Regions from separate parts of the Paenibacillus sp. FSL F4-0097 genome, predicted to be linked through region 3. Evidence: riboswitches for the same ligand, from Rfam matches in the RefSeq annotation. Region 3 holds a riboswitch; each other region holds the start of a gene.
The links. Region 3 has a riboswitch for cyclic di-GMP ahead of MHH86_RS30390 (NPCBM/NEW2 domain-containing protein). Riboswitches for the same ligand answer to the same signal wherever they lie in the genome.
Positions count from the first base shown of each region.

Region 1: linked by a shared signal. The riboswitch ahead of MHH86_RS10735 (DUF6612 family protein) and the one ahead of MHH86_RS30390 (NPCBM/NEW2 domain-containing protein) in region 3 are both predicted to bind cyclic di-GMP.
Region 2: linked by a shared signal. The riboswitch ahead of MHH86_RS01815 (anti-repressor SinI family protein) and the one ahead of MHH86_RS30390 (NPCBM/NEW2 domain-containing protein) in region 3 are both predicted to bind cyclic di-GMP.

Region 1 covers NZ_CP151965.1:2,413,543-2,419,658, forward strand. The annotation lists gene MHH86_RS10720 (Cof-type HAD-IIB family hydrolase) at 1-527, shown strand, start outside; gene MHH86_RS10725 (DUF4179 domain-containing protein) at 653-2,266, opposite strand; gene MHH86_RS10730 (RNA polymerase sigma factor) at 2,250-2,768, opposite strand; cyclic di-GMP riboswitch class I at 2,972-3,063, shown strand; gene MHH86_RS10735 (DUF6612 family protein) at 3,181-4,029, shown strand; gene MHH86_RS10740 (NADH-dependent flavin oxidoreductase) at 4,142-5,305, shown strand; gene MHH86_RS10745 (CapA family protein) at 5,383-6,116, opposite strand, start outside.
Region 2 covers NZ_CP151965.1:409,316-415,431, reverse strand. The annotation lists gene MHH86_RS01840 (aldo/keto reductase) at 1-460, shown strand, start outside; gene MHH86_RS01835 (hypothetical protein) at 840-2,015, shown strand; gene MHH86_RS01830 (signal peptidase I) at 2,017-2,607, shown strand; gene MHH86_RS01825 (TasA family protein) at 2,698-3,306, shown strand; gene MHH86_RS01820 (helix-turn-helix domain-containing protein) at 3,476-3,805, shown strand; gene MHH86_RS01815 (anti-repressor SinI family protein) at 3,913-4,068, opposite strand; cyclic di-GMP riboswitch class I at 4,096-4,180, opposite strand; gene MHH86_RS01810 (2-oxoglutarate dehydrogenase E1 component) at 4,651-6,116, shown strand, end outside.
Region 3 covers NZ_CP151965.1:6,773,454-6,779,569, forward strand. The annotation lists gene MHH86_RS30390 (NPCBM/NEW2 domain-containing protein) at 1-3,306, opposite strand, end outside; cyclic di-GMP riboswitch class I at 3,565-3,651, opposite strand; gene MHH86_RS30395 (hypothetical protein) at 3,809-4,375, opposite strand; gene MHH86_RS30400 (EAL domain-containing protein) at 4,492-5,475, opposite strand; gene MHH86_RS30405 (Crp/Fnr family transcriptional regulator) at 5,531-6,116, opposite strand, start outside.

The DNA.
Region 1 (6,116 bases), 2.6 Mb from region 3:
CTTATATTGATTATTGTAGAAAGCATGATATTCATTATGATGTGAATACGGCTTTTGATATGTATGTAGATAATGTAGAAAACCTGACCAAAGAAGCCAATTATATGTATGAACACTTCCGTATCGTGCCGGCTACACTGCCAGCATGGGAAGATTTCCGTGAACCGGTTGTTAAGTTTACTGTATTTACACAACCAGAAATCCTTGACGAAGCTGAACGTGAATGGCGTACTTGGACCCATGAGTACAATATTTTGCGCAGTGGTGAATTTTTCGTTGATTTGATGCATCCGGAAGCCTCCAAGGGCAACGCCTTAAAGAATCTGGCTGTGAAGCTGGGAATTCCGCAAGAGGAAGTTCTTTCGATCGGTAATTATTTTAATGATATTTCTATGCTTACATACGCGGGTATGGGCGTTGCGATGGATAATTCTCCGGTTGAGGTCAAAGCGGCAGCGAATGCTGTAACGGGGTCTAACAACGAGCATGGTGTGCGAGATGCGCTGGTTAAATATTGTTTATCTTAATAATGGAAAGCATAAAGCGGACTTGAGTCCGTTCTATGCTTTTTTTGTTGTGAAGGAAATAAAAGAGATACATAAACAGAATTGATTCTATTAAAAATAATCCGCCCCTAGATTAACTTCCTGTATTAAAGTTTAATTTCCTCGTTCCGGCTAGGATCGCTATATTTATAGATACCAGGGTTCAGTTCGATTTTTTCGTCGAAAGGGATATCTTTGTAGCTATCAATATTAGTTCCTGTAGATATCATGCCCTTAGGTGTAATTTCAGGCACAACTTCTTTGCCATTAATCCGTAACGTAGTTTGGTTAACGCTTTTGAAGCCAGAAGATTTGGATGTTGATTCCACAATCAAATTTCCCCCCTCAGTATAGTAAGTGAATTCAATTTTTAACCCATCGACATCAAGTGAAGTGAACTGCTTTTCTTCTTTAGGTTTGTTTATAGTGATCCAATTCTTAGTAGTATCACGTTTCTCAATGACAGCATCCTTTAATATAAGTTTCATTGGAACATCGGACCAGTCGTTATACCATTCCGGAGATTCGAATTGAAATAAATGCTGGTAGCTTTCGGAATGATCTCCCTTCAAATTCCAACCCCCAGTGATTGTTTGATCACCTATAACCAACTGAGCGGTATTATAGTGGACAATTCCTTTTTTAAGCGAATCATTTTCATCTATTAGAATTTGGATATCCAAAGGGGTAACCACTAGCTGATCTAAGGTCATACCGGTCTTTTCTTGAAATTCAGGACTGTTATACAGTTTCTTAGTGTAAATCGCCTCACTTGCTTTTTTTCCATCTGCGTTAAAATCGAACTTCCACGTACCTGAAAATCGTTTCGCTTCTTCAATGTAACTAAAATGAAGACTAGCTTCCTTCCAATCTGATTCAGTTATATTAAAGACCTGTTCAATAAATAAATCCGATCCTTCGTTAGGCATGATGGTTGGAATTGCTTCATTCTCTTGACCACCAGTACTAACTACCAAATGTGGGTTACCCCGTCCTAAGTCAGATGGTGATGCAGCGACTTTGTAACGGATAATGGTTTGATTGGAAACATGTCGAACGGATTCGATTTGAATGCTTGGATATTGCTTAACTCCAGTATTGATAGTATCCCCTGCTTGATGATTAGATTGTAAGGGAATATTCCGATCACTGTAAAAAATGAGATTCCGTGCTTCAAACCTGTAGTCCTTTTTATCATCCTTTAATGTATCAGGTGTCACATATACTCCAATGAGTTTCTGGCTTTCAGGATCGTATTCTAAATAACCGTATACCTTTGCCTTGGCACCGGATTCACTAGTCATGATGTTTTCCTCTGTAGCAAATCCAGTATATTTGGATAGATCAGATTTAGTATCAAGTGATAACAGCATTTTCATTTTTTCTCCATCAGTTACAACACCGTTCAAATTCATTGTTACTCCTGAAATGGAAGTTTGAAGATTATACTGTTGACCGATGCCGTTATTTAATGCATTGCTCACACTTCGACCACCAATTTTATCCCAATTAATCGTCATACTAGCGAATACAGGAATGGTTACAAGTAAGAGGCAAGAGAAGACAATACTGATAGGAATAAGCTTTTTATTAGACCTAGGAGTATTCTGGGAGGCATGCAGATTTCTTTGACGTGTATAAGCTTCTTGTTCTATGGCAGTCCACATCAAATCATAATCCGGTCGGGGAATATGTTTATCTTTTTCAATATAGAGACTCATTACTATTCAGCTCCTTTAGTTGGGTTCCACCCATTCTATTTAGTATTTTAAGTCCCTTGTTCAGTCTGGATTTTACAGTTCCTTCGGGTATGCTCATAACTTTAGAAATCTCGGGTACAGTCAATTCGTTTATAAAACGAAGGACTACTACCATTCTGATTTTGTCAGGAAGCTGACTGTATAACCCTTGTAATTCTTTTTTAGTTTCCTGTCGATCCAAACGTTTTTCTACAGGGTTTGATTCCTCAGACCTGGATAGTAAATAATTACGTACTTCTTTCATCCACCCCGTCTTACGCCTTTTGATCACACTGCTGCACTCATTCGAAGCAATTCGTAAAATCCAAGCTTTCAAGTTTCTTACCTTCGACTTATCCGCTAAGATAACTTTTACAAATACCTCTTGGGAAATATCCTCCGCATCTGCCTGATTTTTCATTAAGTAGTAACAAAAATAATATACTTGTTCTTTATAGAGCTCGAAAATTTCCCGGTCACTCATTTTGCTGCACCCCCTGTCTCTGCTGTTCTCATTAATAAGACTTATAAGCGTATGTAATCGTTCATTTTTCATTTTGATTGTAGTATTTCTTCTGAGTATCATAGCGAATTCGAATGGAAGATAAGTCGTTTACAGGTAATTATAACCATGATAAAATTAGCGGTGGGACATGCGTCCCTAATCTATTAAAACTAATTGAATGTCCGCGTTAAAGGTAAAATCATCGAAAGATGATGACACAAAGCCATGGGTCTAAAGCCTTTCGACAGAAGGAAATGATCGCCAGGCCGCCATAGGGATGTCTTATGAAGCATAAAGGATAGCTCTAAGAATATGTAGTCTATTTTGAGCTCTTTTATTATTTCGACCTATACGGCGTTACATTATCGCAAGGGGCCGAAAGGGGAAGTACATGAACAGTTTTTTCAAAACAATAGGTACTAGTTTGGCAGTAGGTGCTTTATTGCTGTCCGGAACGATCGGATGGATGTCTAATCCAGGAGTAGTGTCTGCAGCTACCTCAACAGTAGTAACCGCGGATCAGATGATCAGCAAAGTAACGGCAGCCTCCAAAGCAATAAAGAATTTCCATCTGGATGTGACCAAAAAACAGGATATTCAAAGCGGCGGGGTGCGTATCAGCAACACCAACACTCTGAAGCTGGATATCAACCGTCTGCCGAATTTTGCCGCAGCAGGCACTGTCGCTAGTAGTCTTTTAGAAACATCGTACAGTCTATATGCCAATGACAAGGAGTTTTACTATCTTGTAGACGGAAGTGAACTGATCGATGAATCTGAAGATGAAGGTTACGACGATGACGGGGAGCCGATCGATCCTGATGCACAGTATTGGCTTGGACTGGAGAAAACGGAATGGGATGCCTTTTACTCTAAAGGCCAATACGATCCTGTTTCCATGCTTGATTCGGTCAAAAGTTATAAAAAATCCATGAAAGTCAGCACGGCTGGCGCACAAACGGTCTTACAATTCACGGTAACCGATCCGACAGCAGCTAAGGGGATAATCAAACTCTATGACCAGGAGAACCTCTGGGATGGTGAGACAGTTCAACCCAAAAGCGTAACGTGGAAATTATTCGTCAATACTAAGACCTGGCAAACGGAAAAGCTGACAGTCGATCTGAGTTATGTGCTGGTAAGTGATGGAGCAAAAGATACATACACCACGAAAATTGAAGCTAAATACTCCAAGAATAATAAAGGTACAGCCATTGTAAAACCGGCCGAACTAGAATAATAAGGACGATTCATATCGAGCAAAAAGCGCTGTTCCGCTGAACAGTGCTTTTTGCTGTATTCAACAGTAGTTGTTTATTAGTTGACAAGAATAAATCATTGCTGTAATTTATATGTATGCGCATGTATATAATATTTTGTTTAAATATAATTTAATGAAAGTTGGGAAAAAGATGATAGCACTAGACACAACATTAACTTTTCGCAGAGGACTGACATTAAAAAACCGAGTGGTTATGGCTCCAATGACCACGCGAATGAGCTTTTATGACGGTGTAGTAACACAAGATGAATTGAAATACTATTCACTAAGAACGGGCGAAGTAGGTGCGGTCATCACTGCGGCAGCAAATGTACAAGAGGGTGGAAAAGGATGGGAAGGTGAACTTAGTGTTTCCTCCGATCAATTTATTCCTAGCCTTAGCCGATTAGCATCTACTATTAAACGAAATGGAACAAAAGCTATTTTACAACTATTCCATGCAGGAAGAATGACAGATTCAAAAATACTACGTGGCGTACAACCAGTTTCCTCCAGCGCCATTGCTGCCGAACGTCCGAATGCAGAAATTCCAAGAGCATTAACAGAAGATGAAATTTTCGGTGTAATTGAGGATTTTAAAAAAGCGACTCAACGTGCTATTCAAGCTGGATTTGACGGGGTAGAAATTCATGGAGCAAACACATATTTAGTCCAACAGTTCTTCTCTCCACACTCCAACCGTCGTGATGATCAATGGGGCGGAAGCTTAGAGAAAAGATTTAATTTCATTAACCAATTAGTGGATGCAGTTATTGCTGTCGTTGACAATTCAAAGGTTAAGGATTTTATTGTCGGCTATCGTTTTTCTCCAGAAGAATATGAAGAGCCTGGAATTAAAATCACCGATACCTTTTATCTTATTGATAAATTAGCTGATAAAAAGCTAGATTATCTGCATATTTCATTAGGGGATTTTAAGAAAGTATCTGCATCAGAAGATTTTAAAGAAAAATCAATCCTGCAATATGTACATGAGAAAATCAATGGCCGTGTACCTTTAATTGGGGTCGGAGATATCCGTACCAAACAGGACGCAGAGGACACGTTGACAAATGCTGAATTAGTAGCAGTAGGACGTTCTCTTATCATTGATCCTCATTGGACAAGTAAAGTGCTGGAGGGTAAAGAAGATATCATCAGAAGAGTACTTGCTGATCAAGATAGAGAAGAACTCGTAGTAGAGAATGGTATTCTAGAATTCCTTAAATTAATGATGCCTGATCGTTTACGCTAAACCCAAACACAGTTTTGAGCGCTATATCTATAACGTTCCGCGGTAATTCCGCGGAACGTTATTTTTCTGTAACGACTCTATTCCCTCTTTAAGATTGTTGTCGTATGTTTCAACATTCGATTCATGAGATTTCGCCGTTCTGTTTTTATGTCGGTGTCGCTTCTCTTTAATGCGTCGCGGATGGGGATGATCTCTGTAATTTTCCTGCCGCTTTTTATTCTTCGATCTACACAAGTCGGAATGTAACCTACGTTAGTTATACTCGTGTGTCCTTTTTCATCCTTCTTTATTTTAAGCGTAAGAATGATACCGCTTTGTGTATAAGGAATATTCATTAGTTTAGTCGAAACAAAATTCCCCAATGAGTAAATAACGAATTGTTTTTTTCCACGAAGCGCTAACGGTTGTAGAACATGTGGGTGAGACCCCAGTATGATGTCGGCGCCATTTTTAAAGAAGAGATTGACCAGCTCTTTTTGCCTCTTGTTTGGAGTGTAACGGTATTCGCTTCCGAAATGCAGATAAAGCAAGACTAGATCGACTTTCTTTTTTAAATCTCGAATCTCCCGAATGATTTTGGGCGTAGATATCCGGTTAACCAGCCATGGCTTACTCACTGGTACAGGAATTCGGTTGGTTCCTGCTGTGTAGGAGAGGATGCCGATCGTAATTCCTTTGACGTTTTTAATAAGAGTTCTCTTGGATTCTTCTAATGATTTAGCTGTTCCCGTGTGGTCGATTCCATTACGGTCTAGAACTCGTAACGTCCGAACCAGACCCGGGGCACCATAATCCATGCAATGATTGTTGG
Region 2 (6,116 bases), 580 kb from region 3:
GCTGCAGACTTATTGCGATGAACCTTTTATCGTAAACCAGCTGCATATGAGCTTGGCTAAGATCAGCTGGGTGGATGCTGGAATCAGTGTAAATCGTGAACCCTGGAAGGATATTATCTTTCCTGAGGGAACCCTTGAACATTGTCGAATGGAGAACATTCAGCTTCAAGCCTGGGGGCCACTCGCCCAAGGTCTATTTAGCGGGCGTTCATTAGAGGATCAACCGGAGAATATCGTCCAAACAGCAGCTATGGTCCAACAGCTTGCAGATGAAAAAGGAACAACACCCGAAGCTATTGTATTGGCTTGGCTAATGACACATCCAGCTGCCATTCAGCCTGTTATTGGAACTGTGAATCCGAAGCGTATTACTGCCTGTGCCGATGCGGACAAGCTGGAGCTTAGCCGTAAGGAATGGTACGACCTGTATGTTAGTTCACGTGGTTCAAAACTTCCGTAACATATACATTTATATTCTCAACTTCATTACTCCACTTATACCCGGCTCGCGTTTTTACTGCGAGCCGGGTATTTTTATGCGAATCACCCTAATAGATCGTTCTTTATTGCGAATATATTTAGTAATCGAGCGATAAATGGAGTTATTTAGAGATAAATTATCATTTTTGTTCTTTATAGAGTACAAATGCGCGTTATTGGCAGTTTTCTTTTTGTTTTATTCCATGTATGATTCATTACAGAAGTTGTTCTTAATAAAGAACGATAATAACGAACCAAAGAAACAGACATTGAGGGGAGGTATTCCTCTGAGACCCAGATCAGCAAGGAGAAGGCCTAGAAGAAACAGGAAAATTGGTTTACGTATACTGCAATCAGGAATGGCTGTCTCCGTCTTATTTCTATATACCTCGCAGCAAGTTGGTGGTACCTATGGAGGCTTTGGAGCTGCTGCGCAAACCACTAGCACGATTAGCTTTTGCGAAGTATTTCCGAATTCGATCAAGGCACTGCTTACAGAGTTCAAAGAACATGTTAATCGAGCGCTCACTTTAAAAGAATCACTACAACCCTTTTCCTCATCAGCTAACTACTCGGACGTTTCGGGAATAGAAGGGATGTCGCTGGAAGAGCTTGATGTCGCTGCACAAGAGATTTCTTCGCAAATAGCGGCGCTTCAATCCCAAATAGATAGCGTTAACGAGCAACTGGCGGCTAACAGCCAAATTTGGAATCAAATCCACAATGAGCTAAGTGCAGCAGCAGCCTTACTCTTCCAGATAGGAGGATATATGACTTCTCTAGATTCAAACTGTCTAGAAATCAAGGATGAGCAATTTTTCAGAGATTTACAAAGCAGCCTGAATCAAAGTGGTGTGATCTCGGAATCCTTGAATGCTTCCTTAAATGGAGTTATTAGTTACCTAACCTCCATACACGATGTCGGTCTTCCATTCGCTTCGGTAGTTACCAGTGATGTTTATGGACAACTTGAATTACGCGAAGGAGAGTTCCCACAGCCACTGCCATTCCTGATTACCTTCACTCAACCAGATGGCGTGATCTCTAGCGACCTCACCTCCACTTATGAAGCTCTAAATACCGAATTGACTAACCTTAAAGAATCGGCAACCTCAGGTATCACTACCCTTCAAGATAAACTCCAAATGATCAGTCAGACTCGCGAGCAAAAACTAGAAGAGCTTGAAAAAGCTCGGCTAGAAGAAGAGCAAGCAAAGAAAGAAGAAGAAGCGAAGAAGGAAGAAGAACGTTTGGCTGAGGAGAAAAAGCAACAAGAAGCCGAGGATAAAGCGAAAGCTGAGGCAACCCCTCCAACGTCAGGTGAAGCTGCTCCGGAAGCCCCAAATAAAGAACAACCTGAAGCCCCAGCCACTGACCCGGTTAAGCCGGAAATTGGTGAAGAGCTCACAATTCCAAAAGATGTTCCTCAGCAAGAGGCTCCACAAGAGACGCCAAAGGCGGAAGACAGTACGACTACCCCGCCGGTAGCAACCCAAGCTCCTTCGGACCCTCAACCTGAGAAAGGTGGAGAATAAGATGCGAATTAAAAAAATTATCAATAATACCTTATCGAGCTTAATGCTTGTGATCTTTATTCTGCTGGTGGCAGCCGTAGTGTTATCCAAGGCCTCCGGTGGTGAACCTGCTTTCTTCGGATATGAGATCAAAACCGTACTCTCAGGATCGATGGAACCAGGAATTCAGACAGGCTCAATTGTCGCATTAAAACCCGGAGGGGATATGAATCGTTTCAAACCAGGCGATGTCATCACCTTTAGGAACGAAGATAATCTGCTCATTACTCACCGGATTGTAGAAGCGACCGTCAATAACGCTACTGGTGAAGCTGTTTATCGCACTAAAGGCGATAACAACGACGCACCCGACATGAACCCTACCAGTTCTGCGAATGTTGTAGCTCAGTATACCGGGGTCACTGTACCCTATGTCGGTTACGCTATGAATTTCGCGGTTTCCAAAGCTGGAAGTGTAGTCCTCATGATCGTGCCTGGCTTGATGCTTCTGCTCTATGCTCTGTATACCTCTTGGAAGGCTGTAGCTGCATTAGAAAAGAAAAATGCTGCCCTACTGCCAGCCTCACCGTCCCCAACAGAAACACAGCCCTAAGTTGATTGTCCACTTCCGCTTACGAACCGGAAGATACAATATATAAATTTTATAAAAAATTCAAACACAAATTTGAGGAGGAATTTTATTATGGGTATCAAGAAAACATTGGGTCTTGGCGTAGCATCTGCAGCACTGGGTTTATCATTAATCGGCGGAGGAACCTTCGCATACTTTAGCGACACTGCGCAAAGCACAGCTACATTCGCAGCGGGTACACTCGATCTGAACTCCGACCCTTCTGTCATCGTTAATATTCCTAACCTGAAACCAGGTGATACTGTAACTAAATCCTTCAAATTGAAAAACGATGGTTCGCTCGATATCGGATCTATCATTCTGAATACATCGACTCAAATCACGGATGCTAAAGGAGATAACTACCTGGATTTAGCCGAGTTCATTAAAGTTAAATTCCTTAGAAATAATGATAAAGGAGTACCTATCGTCTCTCCTGAAAATGTAGTTTATGAGACTACACTTGCTGCTTTAAAAAGTCAGCATCCGGATCTCGTAAAAAATACAGGTTGGGATCAACTCTTTACCGAAGCATCCGGTATTAAAGCCGGTACCAATGACAGCTTCTCCGTCCAATTCGAATTTGTGGAAAATAACCAAGATCAAAATATTTTCCAAGGCGATAGCTTAACACTGACTTGGGATTTCGTAGCTAAACAAGGTGCGAAAAAAGACTACTAAGATCAATAAAGTAATTTAATAAAATACTCGAAGAGCAGCAGATCCTGAATCCGGCCACGGATAAGCAGATTGCTGCTCTTCTCTTTACAATAAACTTTGTCCGATTTATTGATATTTGCTATACTAATAACAAAAATTACGGAGGGGCGTCAGCATAGTGCCACAGAATATGGGCCAACGTATCCAGCAGCTCCGCCTAGACAAGGGTTTCTCCCTATCTGAGCTTGCGGACAGAGCAGATGTGGCTAAGTCGTATCTTAGCAACGTGGAGAGAAACATCCAATCCAATCCATCCATCCAGTTTATCGAAAAGATCGCTGACGCGCTTCAGGTATCCATTCATGCCCTACTCTATGGAGAACCAAATGATGCAGAGGAATCACATTTAGATTCGGAATGGTTCCGATTGGTGCAGGAAGCTATGGACTCAGGCATTAGCAAACGCGAATTCAAAGAATTTCTGGACTATCAGAAATGGAAGCTCGATCAAAAGGATTAATACTTCCTACTAATCTGGTACGATCCTCTCTTCTACTAAATCATATCGAAAAAGGACACAGCGAAGAACCGCTGTGCCCTTTTTCGATATGTAACCCCTCTAATGTATTACTGCACGATCTGCACAGTTTTCTCATGAAAGAACTGGCGGATTTCATCTGCCTTAATGCCAGCCTTCTTAGCTGCTAATAATAAATGTACCCACTCTTGATCCAGATCAATAAACTGCTGTTCTCTGTTGCTACCCTGGTTGGACTTTTCCAAAAAATCTCCCCCTAAGATTTTACGTCCCCAGGCAATCCGGCTGTCATAGTATCTCTACCTTAGACCCGCGACTTTGTGCCCCTGCCTTTCGGCAAGTTTACCTTTTACTGGACCCTTTTCACGAAAGGATCTGCTTAAAAAACTATAAAATTACTATCTGCAATAACATTATACAAAAAGAAAGCGGAAAAGTGTGTCGATTCCTGGTTACTTTCTATTTTAAAAACGAAAAATAAAAGATTTTTTTTCAAAGATCTTGTCCGATTATCACGATACTCGTCCGTTACATAAAATAAATTGTACTAGCAAAATAAATATTTACTGACCTAATAGTTAAAAATAAGGATAATAGAATCATTTTAATAGGCCTTTAGAATGGGTAATGAGAAGAAACACCCTTCTTTTCATTAGAACAAGCTAACCTATACCATTTTGCGAACGTATTGGACGAAAGAATGAATTGATTACAGTGGCTGAAAGTAGCACAATAAGATGAGAAATGAAACCGCAATCATCACAGCTCCAGTAAGCGTTGACACAAAATGTCACGTATGGAGTTCATCCGTTAAGGAGGATGTATTCATGGCAGCCAAAGAGCCCTATAACGAATCCATTTGGAGTAAGTATTACGGACCCAATTTAGGCTACATTCAAGAAAGATATGAACAGTTTGTGAAAGATCCCTCCACCGTAGAAAATAATTATCGCGAGCTTTTTACAAATTCGGGACCCCCTCCCCTAACTCCGGATAGCGAACCGGCTCCTCAGCCGCGCATCTCGGGAGACACCGAATGGCTTAGAAAAGCAGTAAGAGCTTCCAAGCTAATCGCCAATATTCGTATATATGGCCATATGGCCGCTGAAATTGATCCGCTGGTACGCGATCAGAATCCCATGGCAAAATATCTTGAGCCTGAAACCTATGGGCTGACCCGCGAAGACCTGATTGCACTGCCTGCCACGCTTATATGGGAAAATGCGCCGAATGATGTGCATACCGGGTGGGATGCCGTGCAACGTATGCGTCAGGCATACACCAAGACTATCGCCTATGAATTCGGGCATGTGCATGAAGAAAAAGAACTGCAATGGCTAAATAGACAGGCAGAATCCACCAGCTCACCAGCACCCCTGAATAATACAGAACGCAAAGAGCTCCTGAACCGCCTGATTCAGGTAGAGCAATTTGAAACCTTCCTCCACAAGACTTTTGTAGGTCAGAAGCGTTTCAGTCTTGAAGGCAATGATGCTCTTGTGCCGATGTTAGACGAAATCGTACGCGCTGCTGCACATGACGGTGCAGAGCATATTTTGATGGGCATGGCGCATCGCGGTCGCCTCAACGTCCTTGCACATATTTTGGGCAAACCTTATGATATCATATTTTCAGAGTTTCATCATTCTCCGAACAAGGAGCTTTTCCCTTCCGAAGGCTCCACAGGCATTAACTATGGCTGGACAGGTGATGTGAAATACCATCTCGGTGCAGACCGTGCTGTCCGTGAAGGAGAAACCGTACGCACAAGAATAACACTAGCGAATAACCCAAGTCACTTGGAATTCGTCAATCCTGTCGTGGAAGGTTTCACTCGTGCCGCACAAGAAGACCGGAGCACTGCAGGACTGCCGAAGATTGATACCAGTAAAGCTATGGCGGTGCTGATGCATGGTGATGCTGCTTTTCCAGGTGAAGGAATTGTTGCAGAAACGCTTAATATCGGCAAACTTCAAGGTTATCAAAATGGTGGGACGATCCATATCATTGTTAATAACCGAATTGGTTTTACGACTGAAAGTGAAGATTCCCGTTCTACGCATTATGCGAGTGACATTGCCAAAGGGTATGAAATCCCGATAGTCCATGTCAACGCTGATGACCCAGAGGCCTGCGTAGCAGCCGTACGTTTAGCTAGCGCATACCGCCATCAATTCAAAAAAGATTTCGTAATTGATCTCATCGGCTACCGCCGTCATGGTCACAACGAAATGGATGATCCTGAAACCACACAACCTATTGTCTACGGCAAGGTTCGCAATCATCCGACCGT
Region 3 (6,116 bases):
TGACTTGGCATTGAGATCGGAAATATAGGCGTAGTCGCTCGTTACCGTAACCTGTGTGGTTTTCGTTTCCGTAACCCCTTCGCTTTTCACTTCATATACAATTTCGTAGTTGCCTTTTTGCGTTACATCAACGTTATTGGCTTTCAGAGAGACATCTGCAGTAATATCGTTTCCTAGATAGTTAGCCGCTTTTACATAGCTCATCGGATCAAAGGTTTGATTAAGCTTTAAAGTGAGCTGATCTTCAACAGACAAGGCTGGCTTAAAGGCTTTAACCTGTACGGGCTTCAGTGGGTTCAGCTTTTTATCATAACCGACGATCTTGTACGTATAGTTGATACTCGCATCTACATTCTGATCCACAAATTGCTCAGTTCCTGTAAAACCAACTAACACATCATTTCTATACACTTCATATCCTAAAAAGTCTTGCTTAAGCTCTTTATCTATACTGAAACTTAACGTGTTCGTTCTAGCCGTGGTGTTAGGTGTGATATTAACCTTAATGGCCAGATTTTTATCCGCTATTCCAGTTCCCTCATAATTAATCACCGAGTTATTTAAATACCATAACTTTTGCGGTGCCGGATACTTGGCTACTTTCGCTTTTGTCTCAGGATTCACAGTGAAGCCATGTCTGGCAAAATAGCTGCTTAAATCTAATCCCAGTACTTCGGAGGAGAACTCCACCAAATACTGCTGCTTAGAATTGTCACCGTTGGTAAGGATGACCTTCCGCTCCCGATATAGCTTGGTCAGCTCTGTCCAGTATCCCGGATGTGCCAGCTCCAGCTGCCAATAGGCTCCGAGTTGTGCAAATAAGCCCTGCTGATTCATAACCACTTTGTTTTCTTCGAGGACATATTTATAGATATCTGATTCATACGGTATACGATTATCTATCGAATTCGCCGCGACAGACATAAACATAGACACCATATTATTAGTTACTTCGCCATATTCCCGTTCACCCATAGCCAAGCGATGCCCGATTTCGTGATTCAGTCCCCAGCCCGGATAAGCTTTGTTAAAATCACCTAACATGGTTCCTACTGTTCCAAGTTGGATCCCTGTATGATCTCCCGCTGCATACATCGCACCATAAGGCTGCATCAAGCGAATATTCTCACGAATTAGCTTGGCATCATGAATCTCGCTACTGCCATCCAGGCCATAGAAGGCAAAAATACTCTTCATCCAGGTGTCATACCCAGTTACGGTGTCCAGCGGGTTATTTCCTTGCGTAATATATTTGTTGTACGCCTCCGTCGCCGTTCCTGTGAAAATAACATGATCGCTGGCCAGTTCTACCACATCTATGAGTTTACGATCTTGAACATTTGGATGAGCCGCTTTATCTTCGTCTAGTCTTTGTTTGTATGTGATTAAGAAGGTTTTGAATTGTTCTGGATCCGTGGTCTTGGTCATAAAAGGAATCTTTTCTAAACCTTCGAAGCGGATCAATGGCGCTTTCCCTTGTTCCTCTGCTGTATAGGGATTTACGATATAAACGGTGCCGCCCTTAGTCACTTCATGTGCATAATAACTATTCATAGCAAATTCAGGAACGGTTATAATGTTCTTACCTGGACGCAATTGCACACCTCTAGCCCAAACATTCCAAGCGGCCTCTTGTTGAGAAAAGACTAAAGAAGGTAGCTTATCGTTAGAAGCTGCATCCACATAAACGTTGATCGTATCTCCAGGCATTGCAACGAGACCTGTAGGCTGGTTGTTCGTACCAAAACCAATTCTCAGGTTTTCCTGCGCATGCTTTTTCATATCTCCACGTTGTTCCGCCTCAATGATGGTGCCTTCGGTTTCAACTTCACCATTCACTAGCCTCTTAGCTAAATCCAAAGAATCTTTCAGGATTGGATAGAGCGGATGTACTTTTGCCGCTTCTTCTAATTCGTTGATTGCTTCGACGCTATTATAAGCAGGCACAACCGCACTCATCGTTCCATCTGTGAAAATACCATTTACAGCTTCGCTTACTTTATCTTCTGTATAAAATCTAAATTCAGCCGCAAAAGGTCTGTTGATATTAGCCTTTGTGAACTTAAATTTTAATCTTTTAAACTTCGTCGGTTCGAATTTAAATTCCAGAAAGTCATTGGTACTAATCGCGGTTCCGCTAGATACAAGTTGGAAGGTCTCTCCTTTACTCGTCTCTGATGCATAGATTTCAAAAGCCTCTGGGAATCCTTTGCGGTTATCTCTAGCCAAAAAAGCCACTCTGTCCAGCACTTCCGCTTGCGCTAGTTCAAACACGACTTCATTCGTGAAGCTTGCATCATTGTTTTTGTTCGTTTCCCAATGCGTAGTGGGCTGGTCATCCAGCATATATTCAGGCTTCGTACCTGGGTAGCTTCCACCGTTCACCGTTACTTTTGATACGTTTGCATTCGGCATTCTATAAGCTTGGCTATAGGCATTTTCATAGGCTGTTCCATACCCTTTTAGCTTCGAAACCTTGGCTGCCGTTGCCTCTACCTGATGGTTCTTCAAAAGGATCTTTGCATTCTCTATCTCTTCTTTAAACTGCGCATACAGTGGATGTGCCTGCACTTCATTCTCTAAAGCTGTTAATTTCTCTGTCGTATTAAAGGCAGCACTAACTTGGCTCAAGGTATCATCTGTAAATAATTTTTTCATTTTAGCAGAGACACTATCCTCTTTATAAAAAGAAAACTCAGCCGCACTCGCCCAATCTTGGTTCGCTTTTTTGAAGACAAATTTAAGTCTCTTAAAAGCCGTAGGTGCGAACTGAATCTCCACTACATCACCGGTTGAGCCTGTATATTCTCCAGAAGACACGAGCGTAAAATCACCCGCATCGGTAGTGGAGCCGTAGATATCAAATTCTTGAGCAAAACCTTTACCTTTCGCACCGGATTGCCTAGCCGCGTATACCATTCTATTTAATTCAGTGGACTCATTGAAAACAAACACAACCTCATTCGTAAACGTTGAACTATTCGGTTTGCCAGTCTCCCAATGCGTGCTCATATCCCCATCCATAGCCTTAGCTATAGGCGAGCCTGAGTAGTTGCCACCGTTATTTGTGATGGATTTAATATTTGCTGGATTCATTCTAAAAACCTCATTATAGGCATTTAGAGCATCCTTGCCGTACAGCTCAAACGGAATAACCGAGGCGTTGCTTAATAAGTTAACCTTACTTTGCGCCACTGTTTTTGTTACATTTACCTTGCTTGCCTCACTTGCTAAAGCATAACCTGCCTCACTCGAAAAACTGGCCAACATGGCCGCCGATGTAGCGATCGCAATCATTTTCTTCATCTCTTCTTACCCCCAGATGTCATATGAATCTCTCCAGTGCCCAAAAATGGGCACAAAAAAAACTACCCCAAAAGAGTAGCTTGATTGCGTATAAAGTCGCCTAAAAATTAAGACTTAATTTTTATTAAACCTTAACAAGCATAAACGCCTTCGGCGTCCTTATAAGGACGGTAAGCGTTTAAGCGAGAAATATAAGATATTAAGTATAGGTGTATAACTTATACTTTCTTATATTTTAACAAAAAGCGTTACACACTCTTTGGCAGCTGGCTGACAATAGTTATGATAACCTTAGTCCCTATAGCTTTGCGTCCCTACATTTCCATAGGTTTGCCTATGAAGTTTCGAATACATTCAAAGAGTAACATAAGCCTAGATCTGATCGCATGATTAATTGGTATGAAATGAGTATAGGTAATTGCAATTAGTTTTTCTCATGTGATAGATATTATTTATCGACTATCCCGGAAGAGAATGGGATCCTTTAGGACTGGAGGTCTAATTAACTCCCCGATCCGAACAAACGCCGGAACCAATTCCACACATCGCCCGTGATGGGAATTAATCCGAAACCATGTTCGCCAACTGCGATTACACCATATGCCCATTGTCCGATAGCTATGGCACCCCCAGCGATCCTGCCTATCGCTATCGCACCAAACGCCGTATCCCCTATGGCGATGGCCCCCAACGCTTTTTCCGCGATTGCGATCGCTCCTACAGCCACTCCTGCAATCGCAATCGCTCCCACTGCGAAGCCAAGCCAGCTAAGTGCTATTGCTCCAATCGCTAACCACATTCCCAGTGATATTGCTCCTAAGGAAAGTACGCCCACGCTTATCGCACCTATGGAAATCAATCCGACAGCTACATCTCCAATAGCGATTAAACCAACAGCTGTCTTTACACGGGGTTTACTTCCATGACCATACTTTTGACCTGAGTATCGCCCTAAATTACTACGAATACTGATGACCGGAAATGAGGGAGAAGGCCATTGATAATCAATTTCTCGTCCATCAAAGCCCCTAGAATCCGCCCAGCGCGTTACAAATTGATGCCATTTCATATCCATCCCGTCCCCCTTTTCAAATTACCTAAATTATACAACCCCGGGGGTTGGCTGTACTCAGACTCTGACCTGAAATTCATCTCATCCTCTGGACCGATATATACTCATTAGGATTACTGTTTGGGAATAGGATCAGGCTTTCCAAATAAATATCCCTGAAACAACTGATAACCACTCTGCTTAAGCCATTCAAAGTCCTCTCTAAACTCCACACCTTCTGCTAAAGGAACAGATTGGATTTCTAAAGCCTTTTCTAAAAATTGTTTAGCTATTTTCTGTTTGTTCGGATCACTGGACACGCCTTGAACATATTTCATATCTAACTTCATGTAATGAGGTTTAAGCTCCAATAACATCTCGATTGTGCTGAAGCCTTCCCCAACATCATCTAAAGCGTATTCAAATCCCCGGTCCTTGTAATATGTCAAAATAGCTTTCAAATGAGCGAGATCATCCACTTTCTCCGTTTCAACAACTTCAAAGACAAAAAGAGAGGGATCGACACCTAATTGATTAGCCAATTCAACCGTTGATCTTAAGCAGAACTCTGGAGCGTAAATTGATGTAGGGATAAAATTAATAAACGTTTTTTTATTTAAGGGCGCAGCATATTTTACGGCAGTCATTCTACATAACCGGTCTAAAGCATATAAACGCCCACGATTCCGTGCTGCCGCAAAGATCTCATTAGGATAGATAAGGGATCCATCTTCTTTTTTAAATCTCGATAAAAGCTCGTATGCAAAAATCTCTTCCCTTACGTTCACAATCGGTTGGAAGTAACAAGTAACAAGACCCTTAGTGATAACCTCATCAATCCACTTCATATCCATTACAGTAGACATCTCGGATAGAGGTCTCCATGCTTGGTCATCTATACGAAATTCAATTTTCCCGGACTCCATATGATCGTTACAGAAATCTAGAAGATCTCGCGCTTCAGCTTCCTTAATCGTAATCACATTTTCTTCTACCTTATGTATCGTATTACTTCTACTCAAGTGATGAATAACCTTAGGTAAAACCCTAAGATTAAGCTCACCATGAGGCTTGATTTGAAAATTCAGCTCTCTTACTACACAATGATTACAAGCCATATTCATAACCCCTTTAATAATCGATTCTCTGAAAAAGATCCCGGAACGGCTCTTCTCAATCGAAATCCGTATACTCCAGTAAATATGTCGCGTCTAACACGGTGATCTGCTGATGTTGAATCTCAATAATCTTTTGCTCTTGCAGATCTTTAAGCACAAGGGTAGCCGTCTCCCTTAACGTTCCGATCATATCCGCGAACTGCTGATGGGTCAATCGAAGATCAATCCTCTGTTTGCCTTGCTCCTCTACTCCAAATCTTTGGTATAGTCTTCTCAGCGTAAATATCGCACGCGCTCTCGCATCATGAAATTTCATTTCATGTAATAACCGATTCGATAAAAATAAACGGTCCATTTGCAGCAGCATCAATTGCTCCTTAATCAACGGGTAATCGGCAAGCATCTGCTTAAAAAGCTCATGTTTAATCTCAAATAATACAGTATCATTCATAGCCACCGCAGACAGCACTCTTATATTGGAGGGATGGATCACTTCCAGATCGCCAAAGAAATCGCCTTTTCCAAAAAGATCTACGGTATGCTCTTTCCCTTTCGTGGTAGCGTACACCCTTATAATCCCCGAATAGATAATGTAGGCATAATCCCCCGGATCTGATTCTGCAAACACCAGGGTCCCCTTA